4 regions of the Shewanella sp. 4t3-1-2LB genome follow, and region 3 is predicted to be linked to each of the others. Evidence: predicted binding sites of a transcription regulator. Region 3 holds the regulator's gene; each other region holds the start of a gene.
The links. The regulator LexA, encoded in region 3, represses DNA repair genes until DNA is damaged. The targets are predictions, from matches to a motif close to TACTGTATNNNNATACAGTA.
Positions count from the first base shown of each region.

Region 1: a site for LexA is predicted at 2,080-2,099, ahead of recA (recombinase RecA). Genes of this name have one in related genera too.
Region 2: a site for LexA is predicted at 2,001-2,020, ahead of recN (DNA repair protein RecN). Genes of this name have one in related genera too.
Region 4: a site for LexA is predicted at 2,209-2,228, ahead of dinB (DNA polymerase IV). Genes of this name have one in related genera too.

Region 1 is NZ_JAFNJD010000002.1:42,646-47,896, forward strand. It holds gene J3L11_RS01725 (regulatory protein RecX) at 471-905, opposite strand; gene recA (recombinase RecA) at 917-1,987, opposite strand; gene mutS (DNA mismatch repair protein MutS) at 2,285-4,873, shown strand; gene rpoS (RNA polymerase sigma factor RpoS) at 4,943-5,251, opposite strand, start outside.
Region 2 is NZ_JAFNJD010000002.1:63,501-68,751, reverse strand. It holds gene J3L11_RS01825 (phosphate ABC transporter substrate-binding protein PstS family protein) at 1-869, shown strand, start outside; gene J3L11_RS01820 (LysR family transcriptional regulator) at 942-1,841, opposite strand; gene recN (DNA repair protein RecN) at 2,036-3,697, shown strand; gene J3L11_RS01810 (YjaG family protein) at 3,792-4,391, opposite strand; gene barA (two-component sensor histidine kinase BarA) at 4,396-5,251, opposite strand, start outside.
Region 3 is NZ_JAFNJD010000029.1:26,715-31,965, reverse strand. It holds gene J3L11_RS11785 (polysaccharide deacetylase family protein) at 1-292, shown strand, start outside; gene J3L11_RS11780 (glycosyltransferase family 2 protein) at 508-1,236, shown strand; gene J3L11_RS11775 (VTT domain-containing protein) at 1,217-1,921, shown strand; gene J3L11_RS11770 (glycosyltransferase family 39 protein) at 1,918-3,639, shown strand; gene J3L11_RS11765 (SulA-like leucine-rich domain-containing protein) at 3,710-4,195, opposite strand; gene lexA (transcriptional repressor LexA) at 4,192-4,812, opposite strand; gene plsB (glycerol-3-phosphate 1-O-acyltransferase PlsB) at 4,964-5,251, shown strand, end outside.
Region 4 is NZ_JAFNJD010000003.1:12,867-18,117, reverse strand. It holds gene J3L11_RS02255 (methyl-accepting chemotaxis protein) at 144-2,150, shown strand; gene dinB (DNA polymerase IV) at 2,259-3,329, shown strand; tRNA gene J3L11_RS02245 (tRNA-Ile) at 3,504-3,580, opposite strand; gene rpoD (RNA polymerase sigma factor RpoD) at 3,756-5,251, opposite strand, start outside.

The DNA of each region.
Region 1 (5,251 bases), on a different contig from region 3:
CGACAAAAAATGGCCTGAAGCTAGGCTGCCGGCCACTGTTATACATAAAGGTCTGCCATTATAAGCGTGCGGGGAGAGAATACCAATTAGAATCACTGACCGCACATTTGAATCAGTTAAATCTCTGGTGAAGATCATCAATATCAGTGGGAGATCTAAGATTTGCAGGAACAATAGGCGTTAATCAATATGACCTCACGAACAAAGCAATAATCAGAATTGCCACGAATTCGCTGAACGACTGTTGGTATAAGTTGGAGAACCCAAGGGGTCAAAGAATGTAGGTACTCCTGACCCAACCGATGAGGTATAGCTACAAATGTATTTCAAGCGTCTAAACAAAGGTGTTAGGGGAAATAGCAAAAAAAGAAACGAGCATCGCTACAACCAAATCAACGTAAAACCAGGGTTAACTCGATAGCTAAAAGAAGTAAGTCAAAACAAGGTGATAGCCATTAAATTAAAAGTACTTACTCATAGGGATCGTAGTCCAAGGCTGCAGCAATCTGATCGTAACTGAACCCCTGCCCCAACAAATGCCGAATACGCTTGGCACGCTCTTTAGCATCAATGGTACCGTCAGTTATCGCGTATTTTTTCTGGATGCGCTGACGAGCTAAGTCCACCCAGTCACAATCAGCAATATCTAACGCTGCTTCGATACAGCTTTTTGGTAAACCTTTCTGCAACCCCGTCTGGCGGATCCGTGCAGGCCCGTGCCCTTTGGAGATCTGTGAACGAATAAGGGCCACAGCATAACGTTTATCGTCAACAATGCCTTGTGCTTCCAGTTTATCGGCAAGTTGCTCTATCTCGGTTTTTGCAAATCCTTTGTCTGTCAGCCGGGCGCACAATTCGCTCCGGCTATAATCGCGGCGCGCTAACAGCGCCACCGCAATGTCCATTAATGACTCGCTCAGAAGATCTCTCCAGTTTCCATATCGATATTATCATCACCCGCAGTCTCAACCGCAGCAGGCGCAGCAACGCCACCTTTATGCAGTAACATCTCACGCAACTGAGTATCAATCTCTTGCGCAATCTCTGGGTTATCTTGCAGGAATTTACCCGCATTAGCGCGTCCCTGACCGATTTTATCTCCCTTATAGCTGTACCAAGCGCCTGATTTTTCAATAAGTTTATGCGCCACACCCAAGTCAACCAATTCACCAACACGGTTAATACCTTTACCATAAAGAATCTGGAAATCAGCCTGTTTGAAAGGTGCAGCAACTTTATTTTTAACCACTTTAACTCGGGTTTCGTTACCGATAACTTCATCGCCTTCTTTAATCGAACCGGTACGGCGAATATCCAGACGCACGGAAGCATAAAACTTCAGCGCATTACCACCAGTTGTAGTTTCTGGATTGCCGAACATTACCCCGATCTTCATACGGATCTGGTTGATAAAAATCAGTAGTGTGTTGGACTGTTTGAGATTACCCGCCAATTTGCGCATGGCCTGGCTCATCATGCGCGCTGCCAGCCCCATATGGGAATCACCAATCTCACCTTCAATCTCAGCTTTAGGCGTCAACGCAGCAACGGAGTCAACAATAATGACATCCACCGCGCCACTGCGAGTCAATGCATCGCAGATTTCCAATGCCTGTTCACCTGTGTCTGGCTGAGAGCAGAGCAGATTATCAATATCCACCCCTAATTTACGGGCATAGATAGGGTCCAATGCATGTTCTGCGTCAATAAAGGCGCACACTTTACCTTCGCGTTGAGCAGCCGCAATCACCTCTAATGTCAGCGTGGTTTTCCCTGAAGATTCAGGTCCGTAGATTTCAACAATACGTCCAAGTGGCAAACCACCGGCACCCAAGGCAACATCGAGAGAGAGCGAACCGGTGGAAATCGTTTCCACATCCATGCTTCTGTCTTCGCCCAATTTCATAATTGAGCCTTTGCCAAATTGCTTTTCAATCTGGCCCAACACGGCGTTTAGCGCTTTCTCTTTGTTCGGATCAATCTTCATTCTGATTCCCTCTTACGACAACCAATGAGTTGTCTGAAATGCCTGTCATCACCCGGACGGGTATAAATCGTTTTAACGTTTAGACAGTAGTATACTGTACAATCATACAGTATCAAGCCCTGAGTATGATTAATTTGCCAGCGCTAATTGGCTGACCTCAATGGTCCCTAGCACTCACTAGACTATGATAAAATTTGTCTCCTAAACTTCATCCCCCCTAAATACCTGTTAATATTGCCAACCTGATTGTACAGAGAATTCCTTGAATAACTAACGGACAAACAGCGCAAGCTTATGATGCAAAACACAGCTGCCAGCCTCGATGACGACTTCGAAAAACACACGCCCATGATGCGGCAATACCTATCGATGAAAGCTCAGCATAGCGATATGTTGTTGTTTTACCGGATGGGCGACTTTTATGAATTGTTTTATGACGATGCCCGCCGAGCTTCCGAATTACTCGGTATTTCCCTTACCGCTCGGGGTAAGAGCGGTGGTGAACCCATTCCAATGGCTGGCATTCCATACCATGCAGTGGAAACCTACTTGGCCAAGCTGGTACAACAAGGTGAGTCTGTCGCTATCTGCGAGCAGATTGGCGATCCCGCATTGGCAAAAGGACCGGTTGAGCGCAAGGTAGTCCGTATCGTTACCCCCGGCACATTAACAGATGAGGCGTTACTACAAGAGCGGCAGGACAATCTGCTGGCGGCCGTTTATGAAGGCAAAACGGGTTTTGGGTATGCCACTCTTGATGTTGCATCTGGACGTTTCATTGTCACTGAACTGGAAGACCTAGAGAGCCTTGAAGCTGAGCTACAACGGACAAAACCTGCCGAGCTTCTTTACAGTGAAGATTTTACCCAACAGCAACTGCTCAATAGCATCAAAGGTAAACGTCGTCGCCCCGAGTGGGAATTTGATTTCGACACGGCAATGCGCCTATTGCTAGATCAGTTTGGCACCAAAGATCTGCATGGTTTTGGTATTCAACAGGCACGTCTATCACTACAGGCGGCAGGTTGTTTGATGCAGTATGTACGCGATACTCAGCGCACTGCTTTGCCACACATTAATGCCATTCATCAATTCAGCCCTAGCGACAGCATAGTGCTGGATGCGGCAACTAGACGCAATTTAGAGCTTACGCAAAACCTTTCCGGTGGCCGAGAAAACACGTTAGCAGCGGTGTTGGATGCGACGGCGACCCCCATGGGGAGCCGCATGTTACAACGCTGGATCCACCAGCCACTACGCAACCGCGCTTTGATTGAAGCACGGCATCAGGCTGTGGCAGAACTGCTAACAACGGGACAACACGAGTCGCTGCACCAATTGCTTAAATCACTGGGCGATGTTGAACGCATTATTGCTAGGTTGGCAATCCGCAATGCCCGACCACGCGATCTTGCGCGTTTACGTCAGGCATTGGAGTTGTTACCGGAGATCCAACAACAATTATCGACGCTGCAGCAGCCTCATCTGCGGCAACTCAGTGAACAGCTCAGTGAGTTTCCACATGAGCTGTCGCTGCTGCAACGTGCCATTGTGGATAATCCACCGGTGCTTATTCGCGATGGTGGTGTCATTCGTGAAGGTTACAACGCGGAGCTCGATGACTGGCGCAGCCTAAGCGATGGTGCGTCTGACTACCTACAACAACTGGAAGTTCGTGAAAAGGAACGCACAGGCATAGCCACACTAAAAGTGGGCTTCAATCGGGTGCATGGTTATTACATTGAAGTGTCACGGGGCCAATCTGCGCAAGTGCCCCTAAGCTATCAACGGCGACAAACACTGAAAAATACCGAACGCTACATTATCCCCGAACTAAAAGAATATGAAGAAAAAGTGCTCTCTAGTCAGGGGAAAGCGCTCGCACTAGAAAAACAGTTATGGGATGAGTTGTTTGATCTGCTACTGCCTAAACTGTATGCATTACAGTGCTTTGCTATGGCAGCGTCGGAATTAGACGTACTGAGTAATTTTGCCGAGCGCGCCGAATCCTTTAATTATTGTCAACCTGAGTTGAGTGACCATACTGGGATTGATATTGATGACGGTCGGCACCCGGTTGTAGAGCGGGTGAGTCAATCCCCATTTATTGCCAACCCGGTGGTGCTTAATCCCAAGCGCCGTATGCTGATTGTGACTGGCCCCAACATGGGCGGTAAATCTACTTATATGCGGCAAGTGGCACTGATAACGCTGATGGCATACATCGGCAGTTTTGTGCCGGCAACCAGCGCAACTATTGGCCCAATTGATCGCATATTCACCCGCATCGGCGCCTCAGATGATCTCGCATCCGGTCGCTCGACCTTTATGGTCGAGATGACAGAAACGGCAAATATTCTGCACAATGCTACCGCCAACAGCTTGGTGCTGATGGACGAAATTGGGCGAGGCACATCTACCTATGACGGCATGTCATTGGCCTGGGCAGCAGCCGAGTACCTCGCTAGGAAACTGGGGGCGCTTACATTGTTTGCCACTCACTATTTTGAACTGACGCAACTATCTGAGTTGTTACCGCAGGTGATCAACGTGCATCTGGATGCCGTAGAGCATGCAGACACCATAGTGTTCATGCACGCAGTGCAGGAAGGGGCTGCTAGCAAGAGCTACGGCTTGCAGGTCGCGGCGCTGGCTGGCGTTCCAGCTCATGTGATTAAAGCCGCAAAAATGAAATTGCAGGAATTGGAAGCCAGAGATAGCCACAGTGGCAACACTAGCCCGATGCCGATGCAGTCAAGCCTGCCTTTTGAAAACGCAACATCAGAAGTTGAGCTGGCGTTGCAGCGACTTAATCTTGATGAAATTACCCCTAAAGCAGCGTTAGATCTGTTATATAAATTACGGGCGTTAGCTAAACCCAGTTAACCTAACAGTGATCATCTACGTGATGAAAAAGCGCACATTTATGTGCGCTTTTTTTGCAATCGCTACAAATTACATCTTAAACAAAGCTTCTACCGATAAGCCCTGAGCGGAAATCATATCCCGTAAACGTTTCAATGCTTCTACTTGGATCTGTCTGACGCGCTCACGGGTAAGACCTATCTCAGTTCCCACATCTTCCAAGGTGGCGGGCTCATAACCCAACAAGCCGAAACGACGTGCTAATACTTCCCGCTGCTTAATATTCAGCTCATTAAGCCATTTCACCACAGACTTGGAGATATCCTCTTCCTGAACTTGAGCATCTGGGGTGTAGCTATCATCATCGGGCAATACATCTAACAAAGCTTTCTCGTTGTC
Region 2 (5,251 bases), on a different contig from region 3:
AAACCAGCGGTGTTTCCGGTAATTTCTCATCGGTTGGCTCCGATACTCTGGCGAACATGATGACGCTGTGGGCCGAAGGGTTCAAGCAGATGTATCCTAACGTCAATGTGCAAATCCAAGCGGCGGGTTCATCTACTGCCCCTCCAGCATTGACCGAAGGGACTTCTCAGTTTGGCCCCATGAGCCGCGCAATGAAGCCCAATGAAGAAGAAGCTTTCGAAAAGCACTATGGCTACAAGCCCACTCGTATCCGGGTTGCTATCGATGCTTTGGCGGTATTTGTTCATAAAGACAATCCGATTAAAGGGTTAAGTCTGGAACAGGTAGATGGTATTTTTTCCTCAACGCACAAATGCGGTTCCGCTGATTTGACTCGCTGGGGAGATGTGGGGTTGCAAGGAAATTGGGCGACCAAGGATATTCAGCTATATGGCCGTAACTCAGTGTCCGGGACCTATGGCTTCTTTAAAGAGCACGCGCTGTGCAAAGGTGATTTTAAGCCCAGTGTCAACGAGCAACCAGGCAGCGCCTCTGTTGTGCAGTCGGTGTCGCAGTCGCTTAACGCCGTGGGGTATTCCGGTATTGGTTACAAAACTGCCGGTGTGAAAGCTGTTGCCATCTCGAAAAAGGGTGAGGAATATATTCCTGCTACTGCCGAAAACGCAGCAACCGGCACTTACCCGTTGTCACGTTATCTGTATGTTTATGTGAATAAACATCCTAATCAGGAACTACCACCAATGCAGCGTGAATTCCTGCGTTATATCCTGTCGAAACAAGGGCAGCAGATAGTGGAAAAAGACGGCTACGTGCCACTGCCAGGGACTGTGATAGCGAAAGATCTCGCCAAGGCCGGTATCAAGTTGTAAATCGCTATCGCTGCTACTGCGATAGCCTGTAAATAAAACCCGTCAGTTACGACGGGTTTTATGTTTTGATACTCAGTCTTTCATCGAAAACAGTTTGTCGGCTCTGGATTGCATAAATTCAATAAATAGTCGGACTTTTAGCGGTTGTTGACTGCGCTGATGATACAACAACGAAATACGCCGCTTTTCACAACGCCATTCTGGCAGCAGAATTTGCAGTTTGCCTTCACGTAACTGCTGTTTTACAAACAGCTCTGGGCCGTAGAGGATCCCTCCGCTAAGTTCCGCCGCGCGAATGGCGCCATTGAGATCGGTCAGCGTCAGATTGGCCGGTCCATCGTAATAAAATGCATCACCATTGGCATGCCGCAGCGTCCAGTTGAAAAAGGGCCAGGCTTTAATGATCTTATGTCGATGTAACTGCTGTGGATGCTGTAATGCCGGAGCATGGCGCAGATAATCTGGTGATGCCACCATCCGATAGTCCAATACTCCCAGAGAGCAGGCGATCCAGGAGGAATCAGGTTGGGTGCCGCCAACAATGGCTACGTCAATGGCTTTATCAACTAGATCAAACTCTTCATTGCTTTGCGCTATATGCAATTGGATATCTGGGTACAGTTCGCAAAACTCCGAGAGACAACCAATAAGCAGATTAGCAATGATGGAAATCGGCGCTGCTAGCCTTAAGGTTCCTTCCGGTCTTTCTGGACTACCGCTGTGGCTGAGCGCATCAAATTGCGCGACCACTTCTTGGTACTTCTGATATAACGCCAGTCCTTCTTCAGTAAGGCGCAGTTTACGGGTGCTGCGCATCAGTAACTGCTGATCAAGTTGTTCTTCCAGTCGTGCAAGTTTGCGGCTGACAGTCGCTATTGGCATCTGCAACTGACGCGCCGCCGCAGAAAAACTTCCGGCATTTACCAGGTGGACAAACAGGTAGATGAGCTGGAGTTCCAGAGATGACTGCATAGTATTAAGGACTCAATCTAGGCGCTAAGACAGAGCCCCATAATAGCGGATTGCTTGAACAGTTTGATAGCGTGATAGTGAGTCGACTGTAATATTCACTGAACTTCCTAGACCAGCATAAATAATGTGCGGCTATTTACTGTATAAAAAATCAGTATATACTGTTCATTAATACAGTGCTTTGGGGATATTTTATGCTTTGCCAACTCAGCATCAACAATTTTGCCATTGTGCGTTTTTTGGAACTGGATTTTCGCGCTGGCATGACCAGCATTACCGGTGAAACTGGTGCCGGTAAATCAATCGCCATCGACGCGTTGGGGCTATGTTTGGGTAACCGGGCTGATGCCAGCAGCGTGCGGCCCGGTGCCGACAAAGCCGAAGTCAGTGCCCGTTTTTCGCTAACCGATGTACCGCAGGCTAAACGCTGGCTGGAAGATAATGATCTGGAGCTGGAAGACGAATGTATCCTGCGCCGGACCATTGGCAATGATGGCCGCTCACGCGCGTATATCAACGGTAATCCTGTCCCCTTGGCTCAGCTTAAGGCCTTGGGGCCATTACTGGTGGGTATTCATGGGCAGCACGCTCATCACGCTTTGCTGAAGAGTGAGCAACAGTTATTGCTGTTGGATAGCTATGCCAATCACCGGTTATTGCTGGATGCCGTCAGTAGCGCTTATCAGCGTTTTCGTCATACTGAACAGCAACTACAAGAGTTACAACGTTCGCAGCAAGAGCGGATATCTCGCAAACAACTGCTGAGTTATCAAGTGGAGGAACTCAACGAGTTCGGCCTAGGGGAACAGGAATTTGCTGAGCTGGAGCAAGAGCATAAAAAGCTGGCTAATGGTACAGCGTTGATGGAAGCCTGCCAGCAGGGGATTTACCTGCTCAGTGAAGGTGACGAGATGAATATCGAGTCATTGCTTAATAAAGCGGTACATATTGCGGCAGAACTGGAAGGCTTTGATCCGAAGTTAGCATCGGTTGGTCACATGTTGAATGAAGCACTGATCCAAGTGCAAGAGAGTGGCAGTGAGCTGCAGCGTTACCTAGAACGGTTGGAGATGGATCCTGAGGTTTTTGCTCAGATTGAAGCACGATTATCAAAAGCGATGCAATTGAGCCGCAAACATCATGTGCCGCCTGTAGAGTTATACCAGCACCATCAGTCATTGTTGGCGGAATTGAGCACTCTGGATGCCGATGAGTCGAGACTGGAGGAAGTGGAACTGCAGTTAGCCGCTAGTCGAGAAAACTACTTTGTGCAGGCCCAGAAATTGAGCCAAAGTCGGCTGCGTTATGCCAAAGAGTTGGAAAAATTAGTCACTGATTCAGTGCGCGAGCTGAATATGCCAAAAGCCAAGTTTGTGGTGTCCGTGCAATTTAACGAACAACAGATGTCGCTGCATGGCTGTGATGATGTGGAGTTCCGCGTCAGCACCAACCCGGGACAACCCTTGGAGAGCATGGCTAAAGTTGCTTCTGGTGGTGAGCTGTCGCGCATCGGTTTAGGGATCCAGGTGATTACTGCGCGCAAGGTGGCAACACCAACACTGATCTTTGATGAAGTGGATGTAGGGATTTCTGGGCCTACCGCTGCGGTTGTGGGCCGCATGCTGCGTTCGCTGGGGGAATCGACTCAGGTTTTATGTGTGACTCACTTGCCCCAAGTCGCTGGTAATGGTCATCAGCATATGTATGTGGCCAAACAAAGCAAGGGTGGCATGACTGAGACTTCTATGGTGTCATTAAACCGTGAGCAGAGAGTACAGGAGCTGGCGCGGTTACTGGGTGGCGATATTATTACTGACAATACGCTCGCCAATGCGCGCGAGTTGTTGAATGCCTGAGTTGTTGGGTTTGAATAGTGAAAAGGCCGGGAATCCCGGCCTTATTACATTTAGCGTATGGCTAATGGCGTATCGTAGGGAAAAGTCTGCCCCGTCAGTTCAGTGAAATACCAATATTAGATACACCGTTAGCAACAATCTCTTTACGCAACTCTTTAATAAACACTGCATCTAGCTGCGGTTGTTCTTCAACGATGGTCAATAGCGATTCCTGCAATTGCCGCTCTTCTTGCATCACCTCATGATCGAACACAAAATCTTCCAGTTGTTGTTCTGTCATCTCGTCAGGCGCAATGGCTTCAATGTAATTGGCGACGGTGGCTGAAGATAGTTTGGAAATATTGATAATGTCATCTTCGACTTTGCTCTCCAACGCGCCGAGTAAAGAGGACAGTGCGACCACTGCGTCCAGTGCTGGATAGACACCATAAACGTCAAAATTCTCCGGCTCTGGGGTATTTTCTTCCAGCTTGGCTAACTGCAATTCAATATTCAGCTTGAGTTTGTTGTCATAAAGCGACTGCCACAACAGTTGCAGCAAGGTTTCCAAAACTGCCGCATTTCCAAAGTGACACACTTCAGCAAACAGCTGATAGTTAGGTAGCATGCGTTGACACAGGGCTACGGCAAACAGTTTTTTCTGCGGCAGGCTTAGTGCTTTAAGCCGTTTAAAAAATCCCGCTTTTACATTCATGGGTTCAGTCCGTTACGAATGAGGAGAGTAACTTTTGGGCCGCTGATTCTACCTTAGTCAGTTCATCAAGCAACTCCAGAATTTCCGGCTCGACATCGAGCAGTTGTGCGCCGGTTTTTAAGGCCGATTCTATTATCTGGCATAACTGCTGTAATGTCGGCACCCCAGAGTAGCAGCAAGCACCGTGAAGTTTATGGATAACCGCCAATAATTGCGGTAATTGTTGCTGCTTTAATGCAGTTTCAATGTTTTCCCGGGTTTCTGGAATCGAATTAACCAGCATCTGCAACATCTCCTGCGCCAGCGAGGCCTTGTTGTTGGCTTGTGCTAGACACAGTTCCCAATTGACGATGCGTGGATCGTTCCGTTCAACTTCAATCCCATGATGCCAACGGTTTAATATGGCTTTTAGTGCGGTTTCGTCAATGGGCTTAGGCAGATAACCGTCCATACCGCTGTTAAGTATGCGTTCGCGTTCTTCATTAATTGCGTGCGCAGTTACTGCGATGATAGGGGTATTACGATTAAGACTGTCGGCACGAATGGCTGCGGTGGCTTTGATGCCATCCGTACCTGGCATTTGAATATCCATAAAAATCAGATCGAATGCAGTGGCTTTGGCTTGTGTTATTGCCTGTTCGCCATTCGTTGCAGTGTGGACGTCGCTCACCAGTTCACGCAACAAGGTATCAATCAATTTTAGATTTGCCGGATTGTCATCCACCGCCAGTACCGTCATGGTAAGCTTAGGTGCGGTTGGCTGTGCGGGTGGTGCAATAATCACCGGTGCTGGGGCTATCTGCAACTCCAGCATATTCCTCGCAAGTGTGTATTCTCCGACCGGATTGGTCAGCACCAAA
Region 3 (5,251 bases):
TTTCCCCACTGATCCAGAACTCCGTGATGGCCGTTGGCGGCCGACATTACAGGTGACGTTGGATATGCAGGATATTAACCCGGCGCAGCTGCTTTGTTACTTACCGGGTCAGGACGCGGTAAAGCCCGAATGGACCAGTAATGACAGCTTCCAGATCCAGGCGGATAAGCCGCTGCCAGCGGGGCGCTCTCGTTACAACTGCACCGTCCCGAGCAAGCATGGCAGTGGTTTTTATTGGTTTTCTCAGGCGTGGGTGCGTCCAGATGATCGAGGACAATGGCTGGTTGAATAATGGCGTGTCTGATTAGCCATGCAGAGAGTAATCAGAGTAAGTTGCCGCAATTATCGGAAAAGCGTCATAAAACCGAGATAGTATCGAGGCTTAGTACTTGCTCCGTGCCATGAGTTTTAGGCATCATATGCGGATCATAATATTCCGCTAATAAATGGCCTTTAAGCTTATCAGTGGAAGCGCAGATACCCGCAATGAGGGTCAGGAGCAACTTTTTGATTTCAGTAGTAATACCGGCCAAAGATGAAGCAGGCAATATTGGGCCGCTGATGGATGAAATTTGTCAGTCACTGCAGGGCTTGACTGAATTTGAGATCCTGGTGGTGGATGATGGCAGCAGTGACGGCACTGCTCAGGAAGTGATTGACACCGCCAATAAAAATGGTTGTCTTGCCAAGGCAATTGTTCATCGCCATAGCACCGGTCAGAGCACTGCAGTTTGCACCGGTGTGCGTCATGCGTCCGGTAAGTACATTGTTACTCTGGATGCAGACGGGCAAAACGATCCGGCTGATATTCCCGCAATGTTAAAGTTAACAGAACGTATTACTGCTGAGCATTTCTGTATTGCCGGTTATCGCAAAAATCGTAAAGACACCGCTTGGAAGCGTTTTCAATCGCGCTTTGCCAATAAAGTCCGCGATGCCATGCTGCATGATGGCGTCCCAGACACTGGCTGCGGCTTGAAGCTGTTCCCTCGTGAGACCTTTTTACGGCTACCTTATTTCAACCATATGCATCGCTATATCCCGGCGTTAGTGCGACGTTTGGGCGGTGAGGTATTCATTTCGGTGGTGAATCACCGAGATCGTGGTGTCGGCGTGTCTAAATATACGGCATGGAACCGGATGTGGGTCGGCATTGTTGACATCCTTGGCGTCATGTGGCTGATCCGTCGTGCCAAAATTGCGGAGATAGAACGCGTTGACACCAACCAGTCATAATGGTCTCAAACGCTTGGCAAAAGCCGGCGTTGTCGTACTTATCTTGTTGTTGCTGACTTGGGCCGTAAAAGAAGGCTGGTTTGAGCACCTCACTGACAGTAATTGGGTTGCTCGCTTTGTAAAATCTCATGGCCTTTATGGCTGGGGATTATTGTTGGTCGCCGGTGGCTTATTTACTGCGGTGGGTGGGCCTCGGCAGGTGATTGCCTTTGTATTTGGCTTCGCTATCGGTGGCTGGCAAGGCGCATTGTACTCAACATTAGCCGCATTAGTGGGTTGTGTTATGAGTTTTTATGTGGCGCGCCTGACTTTTCGCACGAGTTTGCAAAAACGCTTTGGGCGTAAACTGCTGAAGTTTGAAGCGTTGGTTATCCGCAATACTTGGCTTAAAGTTCTGATGATCCGATTATTGCCGGTGGGTAGTAACCTGTTAACCAATCTGTTTGCTGGCGCCACCCATGTCCCCGCACGCGGTTTTTTGCTGGGAAGTGCCATAGGTTATCTGCCGCAGATGTTGATATTTGCTTATGCCGGAGCCGGACTTGGTCTGTCTGATCATGTGCAATTGATCATCAGTATCGCACTGTTTTTGATTTCCAGCATTATCGGCGCTTACCTGTATCGCAGTCGCTTGCAGCGGCAGGTGGACGAACTGATTTCCGAAGATGAAGAGACCGCGCAATGAATTTCCTGTTAAAACCGTTTGATTCGGATGATTATCGCCGAGTGTTCTGGGCATTGTTCTGGCTGACACTGGTGGTGATGTTGTTGGGCATTGGTTTCCGCTCTCCCTGGCCTGCAGATGAACCAAGATTTGTGGAAGCCGCGCGTGAGATGGTCTCCAACGGGCAGTGGCTGTTCCCTAGCCGTGGCGGTGAATTCTATCCTGATAAACCACCAGTGTTCATGTGGGCGATTGCGCTGTGCTATCTACTCCTTGGCAATCTCAAACTGGCATTTCTACTACCCAATGCATTGTGTGGCTTATTAACCGTGATGTTGGTGTTTGATCTCGGGGCCAGACTGTGGAATGTGCGTACCGGTCGCAACGCCGCCTTATTGCTGATGTTGGTGCCGCAATTTCTGGTGCAAACTAAAAATGCCCAAATAGATGCGATGGTGATGTGCTGGATCACGGTCGGTTGTTATGGGTTAGTTCGCCATTTTATGGTGGGGCCAAACTGGCGCTGGTATTTTGTCTCTTGGGCATTTATGGGGCTCGGTGTCATTACCAAAGGCGTGGGTTTTCTACCGCTGTTGATGTTGATACCGCTGGCTGTTTACGCTTGGCGTCAGAAGCTGTATTTGCCGAGCTGGAAATGGAAGGCCGCACTTGGGCCATTAGTGATGCTGGCGGTCATCGCCGCTTGGCTAGTGCCTATGGTATTGACGGTGTTACACAATGGCTCTCCAGAGTACACCGCCTATATGAATAATATTCTGTTCAAGCAAACTGGTCACCGTTATGCCAATGCTTGGCATCACATCAAACCGTGGTACTTCTTTATTGTTAGCGTTATCCCTTGGTTGTGGTTCCCGTTGCCCTTTTTGGCAATTGCACACTGGAAAACATTTGTCTCACGCCTAAAGTCAGATCCGCAAATTGCTATTCTGTTGCTGTGGGTCGCGTTGGTGATAGTGTTTTTCAGTATCAGCCCTGGTAAGCGTAATCTGTATATTCTACCGGCCTTACCTATGGCGTCGTTGGCGATAGCTGCTGCGTTACAGGGGGTTGGTCAGCGGCGTTGGTTTGAATGGTTAGTGACTGGTCTGATGTGGCTGGTCACCGTAGTGACTTTAGTACTTGGTGGCTTGGCGGTAGCAGAATCACCATGGTTACTGGACAAGCTTGCCGACTACACCGACAACCTCGCGCGGTTCGGATACTTTCTGCTGAGCATGGGGTTGCTGTTTGCTCTGGTATTACTGGTAACTCGTCGCTCATTTTCATTGATACGAGCTGGCGTAATGACCTTTATTGGATGGGTGCTGTATGCCAGTTGGGGCTACCTGTTACTGGATTCCGTAAGAACGCCCAAAGCGGTATTGCAGCATACCGCCGAGGTGATTGGGACGGATGCCCAACTTGGGCTTATCCATTTCAAGGAACAATTTATTCTGTTTTCGCCGCTGGATATCACCCATTTCAGCTATCTGGCTCCGGTTGCAGAGCAGGAGCGTAATGCTTGGCGGTGGATGCAGCAGGGGACTCAGCACTACCTGTTGGTACCTGGTGGTGATAAGTTGCAATGCTTTGATATGAGCAAAGGTCGCAACATGGGAACCGCTCACCGAGAAGATTGGTATCTGTTAGGACCTGATGCTATGAATGCGAGTTGTCCTGAGCCGGAACAGGTAGAGGTTTATCATACCGAGCGTCCGGGACAATGGATGCGTGAATAGTGAAATGCACATAATAAAAAACGCAGCATAAGCTGCGTTTTTTATTGCCAGTATGGAATAGGGCAGGAGGTTAGTGAACGGCTTGCAGTTTGGGAAGTGAGTCAGTCGTTTCTGTGCTAGCGTTGGTCTCCAGTACAAAACCCATGGCGCGCGCACTTTTCGCCACCAATTGCAACCGACGTTTGTCTTTATGATCTAACTGTTCGACCCAACTGATCACGGCACTAGAGGTGCCACTAGTCAGTGCTTTCTCCATTGCCCACAACGCTTCAACTTCATCGCGGGCGCGTACTTGCAACACTCTGTCCATTCTCACGCCGGCACGAGCTAGCAACGCTTTGTAACCTATGTTGTTTTCTGGATTAATCAATACAATCCAGCGGCCTTGTTGGCTCAGTTGGGCCAATTGTGCACTCAACTGCTGTAGTTCCTGTCGTCCCAAAGTGCGCGTTGCTAGATTGGATATGCCAGTACGTTGCCACGGGGTACTTGTTGCATATACGGTTTCCTGCCATAGCCCTGGATGGCTGGGAGCATTACCCATCAGTATACTCATAGCCAATCTCCATTACGGATGACACCTACGGCCAGACCTTCAATGGTCAATGGCTGTTGTGTAAGATCCACTCTGATCGGCTGATAATCGTCATTTTCAGGGTGTAAAAGTACAATATTACCTTTCTTTTCAAAGCGTTTTACTGTGACATCGTCTTCGACTCTGGCCACCACCACTTGGCCATTACGGGCATCTTGTACTTTGTGTACTGCCAGCAAATCGCCTTCTAGAATGCCAATGTTCTTCATACTGTCACCCCGAACGCGTAGCAGAAAATCTGCACTGGGATGAAACATAGCCGGATCTACCTGATAGTACTGCTCGACATGTTCTTGCGCGAGAATGGGCTCGCCTGCAGCCACTTGGCCGATCAACGGTAATCCCAGTTCTTCTGTATTGTCTTCGTCCATTGGCAAACGAATACCGCGTGATGTGCCCGGCATAATTTCAATGCAGCCTTTTTTGGCTAACGCCTTCAGATGTTCTTCGGCGGCGTTTGCACTTTTGAAGCCAAGCCGACTAGCAATTTCAGCACGGGTTGGTGGCATGCCAGTTTCGGCAATATTGTTCTTAATCAGCTCCAGGATTTGCGCCTGTCGTGGTGTCAGCGGTCTCATGTCGATTCCTGTTTTTCCATACAGTAACTGTTAGTATATACAGTATTTTGGGTAGCGCAAGTATTAACCAGTTATCAGACTGTTGGCTAAGGGTTGGTTTATTCTGGTATTCTACAACGCTATTGACTGAGGTTTAGATTCTATACAAACGATGTCCAAACAAGACTCTCTCTGGCGTACATCTCTGCGTTGGTTGCAGCGGCAACTGGTGCACTCAGTGGTTGTACCGCAGGATCCATTCACTGATCTGAATCTGGATCCATCAAAGCCCATGGCTTATGTGATGAAAACGGAATCGCAAAGCGATATTGCCGCACTGGCGGACGTTACCGATAAGCTGGGCTTGCCTAGTCCTTACGAACCCATGCAAGTGGCTGACGTGCAACTACCTCGAGTTGTGTGTCTGGAAGGTGCCAAACCACTGCTGGGGGCCCGTAAA
Region 4 (5,251 bases), on a different contig from region 3:
ATCTTTTCTTTATTCTGCTGAACGTTATTTTTGACACTTGTCAGCCTTTAAACACTTTGTTACGTAAATTTTAACTAAAAGTGTGCGGCGGCTTTTGATACATTGTTGGCTCCTCTATAAAAAAAGCAAAAGCAGGAGCCCTGATGTTGCAAATTAAACGTTCATTAAGCCTACAGCTAGTAGTGACTATTGCTGGTGCTTTGGCAATATTACTTACGTTGGTAGCTGCTCTGATTGTTAAAACCGATAGTGACGAAACCCGTGTTCGTATTGATAGCGATATTTCGTCCATGTTGGACCTGAAGGCGCAGGAGATCGGCAGTTATTTTTATGCCAAAGGTCAGATTATCCACTCAATCTTTTCCAATCCATGGGTTGTTAATTGGTTTTCAGCATATAAAGATCGTGGTTCAGATCTTTCAAATGACAACCAATACCATGAGCTAATTAAATATTTTCATTTTTTCTCTGAACGTGACAAAGACATCAAGTCGGTCTTTCTGGGTTCGGCAAACACCTTTGAATACTTTGATTTGAATGGCCGTTATGACGGTGACCCTGATTATTACACCAACAAACGCCCATGGTGGCAGGAGGCCATTGACAAGAATGGCTTATTTGTTGCCGATCCGGCTGTGGATGCCAATGACGGTACTGTATCTGCCACGGTTAAAACAGTTGTCAAAGATAGTTCAGGACGCCTGATTGGCATTGGTGGTATGGATATTCTTATCGATACCATTGGTAAAAACTTGCTGTCACCCATTAAATACCAAGGCGAAGGGCAGGCATTTTTGATGACTGACCAAGGGAAGTTAGTGTATTTCCCAGGCTTTAATAAGTCCTTCACGCCTGGTACAGACCTTATTCAGGTCGATGCGCTGTCTGCGGATAACAGTGGCTTTGCAGCGCTGAAACACACTATGCAAGCCAATGGCAGCGGTGTAAGCGAAGTGACTTATCAGGGGCAACTGCAGCATGTCAGCTACGTCAATATCAGCAGCGATTACCCTCAAGTTCGCTGGTATCTGGGATTTATGTTACCAGATGCGGTTTTTCAGGCTCCGGTTAAACAGAAATTCTGGCAGACCAGTTTGATCTCGATTGTCATCATTTTGTTAGTGGGTTTGGTTATCAGCTTAGTGTTGCAGCCATTTCGACGTCATCTGAAAGAGCTGCTTCATGCACTAGAAGATATTGCTGAAGGCGAAGGTGATTTGACTCGTCGTATTCAGATGAAACGCGAAGATGAACTTGGGCGCCTGAGCAGTGCTTTCAATAAATTCGCCGCTAAGGTGGAAGATATGTTGAAAGAGACTCGCCAGCTAACAGAAGAAGTTGATCGCGGGGTTGACGGTTCGGTAGCTGTGTGCGAACAGGCACTCAGTTCTGTACGGGCGCAGAAGCAGCAGATTGCGTCAGTTGCCACGGCGGCAACAGAAATGGCACATACCAGTCAGGAAATGGCGGCAGGAGCCCAACGAACCGCCGATTCTGCCGATGCCGCACAAAAGCAGTCGTTGGCTGGCGTACAGACAGTGCAAAAAGCCGCCAACGGTATGTATGCTTTATCCAACCAAGTTAATTCTGCTGCCAGCGTCATCCGCGAACTTAAAAGCAGCTCAGAGGAAATTGGTGAAGTACTCAGCGTTATCCGTGCGATAGCAGAACAGACCAATCTGTTGGCGCTCAATGCCGCTATTGAAGCAGCACGAGCAGGCGAACAAGGGCGTGGGTTTGCGGTGGTAGCGGATGAAGTGCGAACACTAGCGTCACGGACACAAGATTCTACCAGCAGTATTCAGGATATTATCCAGACGCTGCAAGCTCAGGCACTGCAGGCAGAGCAGGTGATGGAGGCAGGCGTTAAAGAGGCTGATAGCGGCAGAGAACTTACGGTGCAGGTAGAAGCTGTGTTGGCTGACATCACTGCTGCAATTGATGAGATCCAACAACAAACCGCAGAAATGACCTCTGCTATCGGACAACAAGCGGTAGTTGCGGATGAAGTAGCGCGTAATATAGAGGACGTGCGCGAAAGTTCAGATGAATCACTTACCGCCAGTGAAGAGTTAGTCGAACAGATGAAAGCGTTTCGTGCAGTCAGCAAGGCGTTGACGGACAACATCGGTCACTTTCGCACCAGCTGAGATCTGTTGGGTTAACAAAGAGGAGCTTCGGCTCCTTTTTTAATATCCTTTACAATAACACTGTTTATTTGTACAGTATTTCTATGTGCGACACCCAGGTAAAACAAAATGAAGAAAATCATTCATGTGGATATGGATTGCTATTATGCAGCCGTTGAAATGCGTGATTTTCCTGAATATCGAGGAAAACCTCTAGCTGTAGGCGGCAGTCGGGAGCGCCGAGGCGTTATCAGTACTTGTAACTATGAGGCACGAAAATTTGGTGTGCATTCCGCTATGGCAACCGGCTATGCGTTAAAGCTCTGCCCCCAGCTAATTTTGCTACCGGGAAGGATGGAACTATATAAAGCAATATCGCAGCAGATCCGTGCTATTTTTCAGCGCTACACCAATAAAATTGAGCCTTTGTCGTTAGACGAGGCCTTTCTTGACGTATCTGCGTGTGATTTGTATCAGGGCTCCGCGACACTTATTGCTGAGGCTATCCGTCGGGATATTTGGGCTGAAACTGAACTGACCGCCTCCGCTGGGGTTGCGCCAGTGAAGTTTCTGGCCAAAGTGGCTTCAGAGCTTAACAAACCTAACGGCCAGTTTGTGATCACTCCCGAGCAATTGCCCCATTTTATTGCACAACTACCGTTGCACAAGATTCCCGGTGTCGGCAAAGTTACCGCCAGCCGCTTGGCACAGATGCAATTACATACCTGTGCAGATGTGCAGCGCTTTCCTGAATACAAATTAGTGGAGATATTCGGTAAGTTTGGCCACATATTACACCAACGTGCATTTGGTATTGATGACCGGGAACTGACGCCTTATCGCCCACGGAAGTCCGTTGGGGTTGAAACCACTCTTGCTCGGGATATTTTCAATCTGGAGCAGTGCCGACAGGTGATGCAGGGACTGATAAAAGAGCTGGCTGGCAGATTACAGCGCCACACACACGAGCGGCAGATAGGAAAATTAGTTGTAAAGCTCAAATTCGCCGATTTTCGTCAGACCACCATTGAGAGTCGCGCCAGCACATTATCGCCACAGATGCTTGATAGCTTGTTGACGCAAGCCCTGCAACGTGCTGAAGGTCGAGGTATCCGGTTGGTGGGCATCGCGGCAGGTTTAGTAACCAATCACGCTGGTGACAGCTCTGCTCATGAACAGCAATTGACGTTAAATATCTAAGGAACCAGTGATTAAGTCAGTACATTGAGGTTTAAAAAATTATCAAATGGCTTTGATAGGTTTCGTAGTAATGCATGGGTAACACGGCCATCGCCCAGTGATTTTTTGAATATAAATTAGTGAATAATAGGAAACAAAAAAGCCTGTAAAAACAGGCTCTTTTGAGGAATTTGATGGTGGCCCCTCACGGACTTGAACCGTGGACCTAACGATTATGAGTCGTGTGCTCTAACCAACTGAGCTAAGGGGCCTTGTTGACGGTGTTTTTGTCAAGCGGGTGAGAGTATACGAACTTTGTTCCGGCTTGTCACCCGTGTTTTGGTGCTTATTGAACTGCTGCGCTTTCAATTGGTTATCTGTTATGCAGTGGTCGAAAATTTGGCAATAAAAAACCCCGCAGAAGCAGGGTTTTTTCATTATAAACGTTTATTCATCCAAGAAGGATTTCAGAATTTCTGAGCGGCTAGGGTGACGCAGTTTACGCAGTGCCTTAGCTTCAATCTGACGGATACGTTCACGGGTTACATCAAACTGTTTACCTACTTCTTCCAAAGTATGATCAGTGTTCATGTCGATACCAAAACGCATGCGAAGCACTTTAGCTTCACGTGCCGTCAGCCCTGCCAGCACTTCATGAGTCGCTTGTTTTAGGCTCTCGCTAGTGGCGCTGTCCAGCGGCAATTCCAGCGTGGTGTCTTCAATGAAGTCGCCCAGATGCGAATCTTCATCATCGCCGATCGGTGTTTCCATTGAGATTGGCTCTTTGGCAATCTTCAGCACTTTCCGAATTTTGTCTTCTGGCATCATCATACGTTCTGCCAACTCTTCTGGCGATGGCTCGCGTCCCATCTCTTGCAGCATCTGCCGTGAAATACGGTTCAGCTTGTTGATGGTTTCGATCATATGCACTGGAATACGGATAGTACGAGCTTGGTCCGCGATTGAACGGGTAATTGCTTGCCGGATCCACCAAGTCGCATAGGTAGAAAATTTGTAACCACGGCGGTATTCAAATTTATCTACGGCCTTCATCAAACCGATGTTGCCTTCCTGAATAAGATCCAGGAATTGCAGACCACGGTTGGTGTATTTCTTGGCGATAGAAATTACCAGACGTAGGTTAGCTTCCACCATTTCTTTCTTGGCTCGGCGGGCTTTCGCTTCGCCAATACTCATGCGGCGGCTGATGTCCTTGATTGCCGTTATTGACAGACCTGTTTCGGCTTCTATTGCCGCCAGTTTGCTATGGCAGCGGACCACGTCTTCCTCTACGGCCTTCAAGGTATCGGAATATGCTTTTGCTGCCGCGATTTCTTTCTGGAACCAGGTAATATCTGTTTCATTACCACCGAATAACTTGATAAAGTTTTTCTTTGGCATTTTCGCTTGTTCGACACACAGCTTCATGATCAGCCGTTCCTGAACGCGTACCTTGTCCATCATCGCACGCATACTTTTGACTAAGCGATCAAACTGCTTGGGAACTAAACGAAACTCTTTGAAGATCTCACCAATTTCAAACAATGCACCTACGGCATGCGGATGGTTACGGCCTTTTTCAGCGATGATTTTCAGTGAGTTCTCATAGGCGGCTCGCAGCTGTGCAAAACGTTCGCGCGCTTCTTCCGGGTCTGGCCCTTTGGCACCGTCATCATCGTCGCTGCCGGACTCATCTTCGTCTTCATCGTCGTCGAGATCATCTTCGTCGTCCAGATCGTCATCAGACAATTCTGAACCAATGTGTGTGGCAGCCGGGCCCACTTCATCGTCATCAGGATTTACAAATCCAGAGATAATGTCAGACAGACGCAGTTGATCGGCTTCATATTGATCGTATTGTTCGAGGATCATGGCAATCGCTTGTGGATATTCAGCCACAGAGCCTTGTACCTCGTTGATCCCTTCTTCAATACGTTTAGCGA